2 regions of the Colwellia sp. 6_MG-2023 genome follow, and region 2 is predicted to be linked to the other one. Evidence: predicted binding sites of a transcription regulator. Region 2 holds the regulator's gene; the other holds the start of a gene.
What was found. The regulator LexA, encoded in region 2, represses DNA repair genes until DNA is damaged. The targets are predictions, from matches to a motif close to TACTGTATNNNNATACAGTA.
Positions count from the first base shown of each region.

Region 1: the regulator LexA is predicted to act here: its motif matches at 2,531-2,550, upstream of Q4503_RS14085 (DNA recombination protein RmuC).

Region 1 is NZ_JAUOPP010000022.1:59,400-63,369, forward strand. It holds gene Q4503_RS14065 (sodium:proton antiporter) at 1-231, opposite strand, end outside; gene lipA (lipoyl synthase) at 277-1,284, opposite strand; gene lipB (lipoyl(octanoyl) transferase LipB) at 1,274-1,969, opposite strand; gene ybeD (DUF493 family protein YbeD) at 2,006-2,269, opposite strand; gene Q4503_RS14085 (DNA recombination protein RmuC) at 2,564-3,877, shown strand; gene Q4503_RS14090 (sodium-dependent transporter) at 3,928-3,970, opposite strand, start outside.
Region 2 is NZ_JAUOPP010000018.1:235-4,204, reverse strand. It holds gene ctaD (cytochrome c oxidase subunit I) at 1-161, opposite strand, end outside; gene coxB (cytochrome c oxidase subunit II) at 165-1,328, opposite strand; gene lexA (transcriptional repressor LexA) at 2,078-2,710, opposite strand; partial or broken gene Q4503_RS12085 (type II secretion system protein N) at 3,701-3,970, opposite strand, start outside.

The DNA.
Region 1 (3,970 bases), on a different contig from region 2:
GAGTATCCCTTTAAGTAAAAAATCTTCAAAGTTGATACTTGTCATCGTTTCAGTTGCTACTTGCTTTAGATTGAACCATTCATTTTGACCAAAAAATAGTATCAATAAGGACAAAATCATCGATCCTGCGGTAATAGCAATAGTCGTTTGCATTTTACCTATTTTACTATTGATGAAGGCGATGAGCATCGCTGCCGCCGCAAGAAAGCAAAGCGTATAGTAGACAGACATAGTGTTCTCGTTATGGTGCTATAAGATAAAAGTCTAAATTAATATTTATTTAACTTCTTCACCGGCTGCTTGTTTATCAGCATGATATGAAGAGCGAACCAGTGGGCCACATGCGGCATGAACAAAACCCATTTTTTTAGCTTCACGTTCAAACATGGCAAAATCATCCGGATGCACATAACGCTCAACGGCTAAATGATCTTTACTTGGTTGTAGGTATTGTCCAATGGTTAACATGGTTACACCGTGATCACGTAAATCTTGCATAACCGCTAAAATTTCTTCATTAGTTTCACCTAAACCCACCATTAAGCCAGATTTAGTAGCAACAGTAGGATTAGCTTCACCAAAACGTTTAAGCAGATCTAAAGACCACTGGTAGTTAGCGCCGGGACGAACTTTAGTATAAAGACGTGGCACATTTTCCATATTGTGGTTAAATACATGAGGAGGGTGCTGATTTAATATTTCGAGTGCCTTGTCCATTCTGCCGCGAAAATCAGGTACTAATATTTCAACTTTAGTCTCTGGCGCTTGCTCACCGATTTCTTTTACACAATCAGCAAATTGTTGAGCACCGCCATCACGTAAGTCATCTCTATCAACAGAGGTGATAACGACATATTTTAAGCCCATATCTTTAAGGCTATTAGCTAGTTTCTTAGGCTCATCACTATTAGGTGCTAATGGGCGACCGTGACCAACATCACAAAATGGGCAACGACGTGTGCAAATATCACCCAAAATCATAAAGGTTGCTGTGCCGTGGTTAAAACATTCCGATAAATTAGGACACGAGGCTTCTTCACAGACTGAATGAAGGTTATTTTTACGTAAATTAGCTTTAATACTATCGATACGTTCACTTGAACGTGGTAATTTAATACGTAACCAACTCGGCTTACGCAGCATAGTTTCCTTAGTTGAACTAACAACTTGGATAGGGATATGCGCTAACTTATCAGCATCACGTAGCTTTGTACCAGGCGCCATTCTTGATGATTTTTTTACCGCAGTGTTAACTTCTATTATTTTGCTGTCGCTAGTTGGCATGTTGTTGCTCATAATTGCTCGGTAATCCTGTTTGGTAACTTACTTCGTCAGTTTCTAACAAAGCGATTAAATGTTTAACTAATGCATTACAAGCATCAGTCATGTTTTGTGGACCTTCAATGTCAGATGTTTGGATCATTTCAAGGCCAGCATAACCGCATGGGTTTATACGTAAAAAAGGTGATAGGTCCATGTTCACATTGAGTGCTAAGCCATGAAAAGAGCAACCTTTTCTAACCCTTAATCCAAGAGAAGCTATTTTTTTATCATTGACGTAGACACCCGGTGCGTCAGGCTTTGGATATGCTTTGATATCAAAGTCGTTAAGTGAAGCAACGATTCCGTTTTCAATTAACGTGACTAATTGCCTAACGCCTATTTTTCTACGGCGTAAATTTATCATAAAATAAATAACTTGCTGTCCTGGGCCGTGGTAAGTCACTTGGCCACCTCGGTCAACTTTGACAACTTCGATATCGCCAGGCATTAGCAAATGTTCTTCTTTTCCTGCCTGTCCTTGTGTGAAAACTGGGGGATGCTCGACCAGCCAAAGTTCATCACTTGTTTTGTCATCACGATTATCAGTAAAATTTTGCATAGCATGCCAAACTTTACTGTAATCCATAGTATTTAATTGTCGAACAATTAAGTTATTTTTGTTTACTGTTGCGGTAGAGTCGGACACGACAAATCTCACAGAAAGTTAAAGTACTTTGTACTTTTATAAAACGTAACGCACTTGCTCTATTGCATTTAACGTTTCGTAAATTTTTTCAATATGCTCTTTACTGGTAACTCTTACCGGAAGAGATACAGCATGATAATTGCCTTTAGAGCTCGGGGTTATTCTAGTGGTATAGTCACCAGGAGTATGCTTCTGTAATTCTGCAATAATTAAATCGGGCAGTTCGTCACAGGCAACACCCATTACTTTAAAGTTCAATACTGTGGGAAAATCTAATAATTCGTCGAAATGGGTTTTCATGTTTTTCTCTACAAAAGGTAATAGGATCAATTAGTAACTTGAGTTGTATTCGTTGTTACTTTGCTACTTAATAATAATTGCAATATTTTATCATTAATTAAGGTAAAAGTGCTATTAGCGTTTATGCTTTATTATAGCGATGTGTAATATCTTGTTTACTACAAACATGACTTCATTCTGATCTGCTTTATTCAATACTTAAGATATACCAAAAAGGATCAATATAAATAACTAGCAGCTAAGTAAAACTTATGCTTAAATGACTGTTTATATTTACAGTGCACAAGGTTTTTAATGTTATTATTTTTGCAGCAAGCAGAAATTGCAGAGCTTGCTATTTATCTCACACTTATTGTTTTGCTTTTATCGTTACTGTTTGTTTTTAGACAAAATTTAAAACAAAATCATCAAATTACCCAAATAAGTGCCATGCTTGAATTAGCTTCATCTTCACAAAATAGCGCGCTTATACAACTTTTCGACAAACAACAATTGCAGTTGTCTAGCGCTTTTGACCAACAGATGGCTGATCTTAGGTTGAAGTTACTAAGAGAGTTAGGAAATCAAAAAGATCAACTTAATCAAACGTTAAGTCAAAATCAAAATCAAACGTTGGATCAACTAATTAGTCATTTAAATAAAACCACACAGGCTAATAGAGAAGAGTTGAGCAAATCATTAATACAAAGCAGTGAGCAAATGACTAAACGTATAGATGTGTTAACGAATGCGACCGATAAACGTTTACAAGAAATTAGCGGTCAAGTAGAAAAGCGGCTTGCAGAGGGCTTTGAAAAAACAACTAAAACCTTTAGTGATATTTTGCAGCGTTTAGCCTTGATTGATGATGCACAGAAAAAAATCACCGAATTATCAACCAATGTGGTTAGCTTACAAGAGGTGTTAAATGATAAGCGCTCTAGAGGGGCATTTGGTGAAGTACAACTAAGTGGTTTAATTCGCAATGTGCTACCAGAGCAAAGTTTTAAGCTTCAGCACACGTTATCAAATGGAAAAATTGCCGATTGTGTATTGTTTTTACCTGAGCCTACTGGAAACGTAGTTGTAGATGCTAAATTTCCACTAGAAAGTTATCGTAAAATGATGGACTTTGAATTAGCAGAGTCAGATCGTAAAGCCGCACAACGACAATTTAAAGTTGATATTAAAAAACATATTAACGATATTAGTGACAAATATTTAATTGATAAAGAAACTGCTGACGGTGCAATTATGTTTATTCCAGCAGAAGCTATTTTTGCTGAGATTCACGGACACCAAAGTGATTTAGTTGATTACGCTAATAAAAAGCGTGTTTGGCTAGCTTCTCCTACAACACTTATGGCAATACTCACCACGGCACGGTCAGTATTAAAAGATGAAGCAACTCGAAAGCAGGTTCATATTATTCAAGCGCATTTATCTGATTTAGCCAAAGATTTTGACCGTTTTAAAGGTCGATTTGCTAATTTAGCAAAACATATTGATCAAGCGGCTGTAGATGTGAAACAAATTCATACGTCGGCAGATAAAATCTCTACTCGATTTGAAAAAATCGAGCAGGTCGAATTACAAGATTCAGAGCCCCCTTTGATTAAAAAAAGTTAGTGCTTACTACTTTATTAAAAACTCAGATTAAAGGGGGGCAATTTTTTATATTAAAATGCGACATTAACAAAAACAATTAATAGTAGAACAGGA
Region 2 (3,970 bases):
ATAGCTAAAGCACCGCCAGTTAATAACATGATAAAAGAAAACCATAAGTAGAGAGTCCCTATATCTTTATGGTTTGTTGTATATAACCATCGCTTAATACCTTTCATTTTATGATCATGATGTGCATCATCAAGCGATTCATCTATTGTATGTGTCGTCATCTCTTACTCCTCGCTTACCGCTTTAACATCTGAGCTTTGTACTAAATCACCGGTTTCATTACCCCAAGCATTACGCTCGAATGTAGTAACCGCGGCGATTTCTTTTAAACTGAGTTGTTTCCCAAACGGAGGCATCATACCCTTGCCGTTAATGACTAAAGTTAAATGCTCTTCAATAGAGCCTTGAGTGGCAATAGCACTCCCTTTAAGTGCAGGAAATGTAGGAGGTAAGCCCAATCCTGTAGGCTGATGACATGCAGCACAATGAGCAAGATATACGGTTTCGCCAAGCTGCATTAGTTCTGCTTTACTCATAGAAGAGCTTAATGATGCCTTCTCTGCATTTTCAGCTTGAGCAGTCAATGCGTGTTGTTCATCCAACCATTTATCATAGTCTTCGCTAGATTTTACTTCGACTACAATCGGCATAAAACCATGATCTTTGCCGCAAAGCTCAGCACATTGACCGCGATAAACTCCAGGCTCATCAACATTTGTCCAAGCTTCATTTATAAAGCCGGGATTAGCATCTTGTTTAACAGCAAAAGCAGGAACCCACCAAGAATGAATAACATCATCAGAAGTAATTAAAAAGCGCACTTTTTTATTAGCAGGAATAACTAAAGGCTTGTCCACTTCAAGTAAGTAATCTTCTCCTTTTAGAGCACCATTACCACTAAAGCTACCGTCCTGATTTTCATACTGCTCGCGCGGGGTAGACAATACCGAGTAATATTCAATATTTTGATCAAAATATTTATAATGCCACTTCCACTGCGAGCCTGTAACTTGAATAGTGACATCGGAGTTATCATTATTTTCCATGTCAATTAAGGTACTAGTTGCCGGAACGGCCATTGCGATAAGAATAACGACAGGAATTGCCGTCCAGAGTATTTCTACTTTAGTGCTTTCATGAAAGTCAGCTGCTTTTGCTCCTTTTGATTTACGATGGAAGATCATAGACCAAAACATCGCTCCAAAAACAACAACCCCAATACCAGTACATATGTAGAGTGCTAGCATATGTAAATCATACACCTCCCTACTAACTGCCGTTACGCCTTTAGTCAAATTTAACTGTGAATCTGACCAAGCTGAACTGGAAAATAAGCTTAAACAAACAAGACAAATTTCCATCCACCAACGTTGATTACTTCTATTCACTCAACCTCTCCCCTATCAATATTTACTTCGTTTTAAATAAAATCGGTGTAATAATTCACCGTTTAAAACAACATATAAAAATAGAAAACAGAAAAGCAGCAATGTACATCAAAAATCATTTAACTGATGATCTGTTAATTTAGTTATTATTATTTTCTAATTAAGCACTTAATTTGAAATTTATTAAATTAACTGACGTGATATGACTAACTCAAATGACATAAACGTAAATATTTAAGTTTAGCTATCGAATTAGCGCATTGACGTCTTTTTTATTCTTATTCAGTTTTTTGCTAGTTATAGCAATCTCACTAGCTATGTGATCATTTCTACTTGCTAAAATCACCAACTACATCATTATTTATTTAATAATTAGAACAACTAGTTATTGAAATAAATGCCTTGTATTTGGCTGTTTTTTCTACGTATAAAATTGTTCACTTAATTAATGAAATTGGTATTAATTTGTTCGATTCACCTTCTAGAATCGCTCAAAACTTAACCTAGGTCAAATTATAATTTAGATAAAAGCTAATATAATCAATAGAGTAACTACTCTAAGCTGTCTCTATAGCATGACTGGTATAGTCTATGGGAATTTTGGCTATTGATATAATCAATAATTATTAATTGATTATTTAACAACCAAATTTGAGAGGTTTTTATTTAATAAAATAAAGCTAGTGAATATAACTAATAAAAATTGTCACTAAGGTATAGCAACAATTAAAAAATATAAAAAATAAAACTTACATCCAATTGCCGTTACGAATAATACCAACAGCAAGCCCTTCAATGTAGAAATCTTGAGAACTAAGATCTACCTTGATAGGTTCAAAATCTTCATTTTCAGCTTGTAAATAGACGATATTACCATCACGTTTGAAGCGTTTGACTGTCACTTCATTTTCTACTCTAGCAACAATCACTTGACCATTTTGCACGTCAGTTGTTTGATGTACTGCTAATAGATCACCATCTAAAATACCAATATTTTTCATGCTTTCACCATTTACTCGTAACAAGTAATTAGCCACGGGATGGAATAAACTACCACTCATTTGATAATGCTCTTCAACATGCTCTTCGGCTAAAATTGGCTCACCAGCAGCTACTCTACCAATAAGAGGAAGACCTTCTTCTTCAATAAACTGCTCAGATAACCGTATGCCACGAGATGTTCCTGGCAACATTTCAATATAACCTTTTTTTGCTAATGCTTTTAAATGTTCTTCTGCTGCATTGGCAGATTTAAAACCAAAAAAACTCGCTATTTCGGCTCTAGTAGGTGGCATTCCAGTTTCTTGAATTTTATCTTTAATCAAGTCAAATATTTGTTGTTGACGATTAGTTAACGGCTTTAATTCATTTGTTGCTAGCATTAGCTTTTCCTTTCTAGGTAAAGACCTGTATTTATTCACAACTGTCATTATATACAGCCAACTAATAAACGCAAGGGGTTACTAAGAACCTTAGGATCATATTCTTAGAATATGGACTTAAAATTATCAATATAATTAACGTGATAGGAGAATGAATCAGTTTAAAACCTGATCATTTACTTTAATGAACAGGCTTGATAAATACACATGCGTATTTATCAGTTTTATTTGAACAAAATAATTTTGGGAAAGCAGAAAACAAGTTAATCAATATTAATTGAGTGCCAATCCAGAAGAGAATGCGAGTAAGCATTTGATCTACAAAAATAAAAGATAGTGGCTCTCTTAATTATAAAGTGAGCCACTAATCAAACTAAAAAACTAAACGGTAGCGACCACGGCTATCAGGCGTACCTAAAAAGGTAAGGAATGACGACGAATGTCGCCTGTTCTTATTAGGCGAATAAATTCGCCCCTACGGTGATGTCGATCACCTTCGCCTAACAATGTTTTTTGTTAGGGCGTATGTAGCGTAAATGTAGGGGCGACTTCGGTGCCTGTTCTTATCATTAGGCGAATAAATTCGCCCCTACGATGATGTCGAGCACCTTCGCCTAATAATGTTCTTTGTTAAGGCATATGTAGGGTGTATGTAGGGGCGACTTCAGTCGCCTGTTCTTATTAGGCGAATAAATTCGCCCCTACGGTGATGTCGAGCACCTTCGCCTCACAATGTTTTTTGTTAGGTCGTATGCAGGGTGTATGTAGAGGCGACTTCAGTCGCCTGTTCTAATTATTAGGCGAATAAATTCGCCTCTACGGTGATGTCGAGCACCTTCGCCTAATAATGTTCTTTGTTAAGGCGTATGTAGGGGCGACTTCAGTCGCCTGTTCTTTTTATTAAGGCGAATAAATTCGCCCCTACGGTGATGTCGGTCACCTTCGTCTAACAATGTTCTTTGTTAAGGCCTATGTAGGGTGATTAGCCAATTAAAAAACTAAACGATAACGACCACGGCTATCAGGTGTGCCTAAAAAAGGTAAGGCGTCGTTAAGGGCGCTTGGAAACTTAGGGCCTGGCTTTAAATAACCTTTGCCAGAAGCTTTACCATTTTGACCAACAGATGCGGTAAAGGTTAAGCCTAAATCATTTTTTGGCGACATAACCAAAGTTAATACGCCGTTCGCGCAGCTAATGTCTGCGTTGAGTTGACCTAATGGCACCGTTTTATCTAATGCGGTTATGCCTGCTTTCGACCA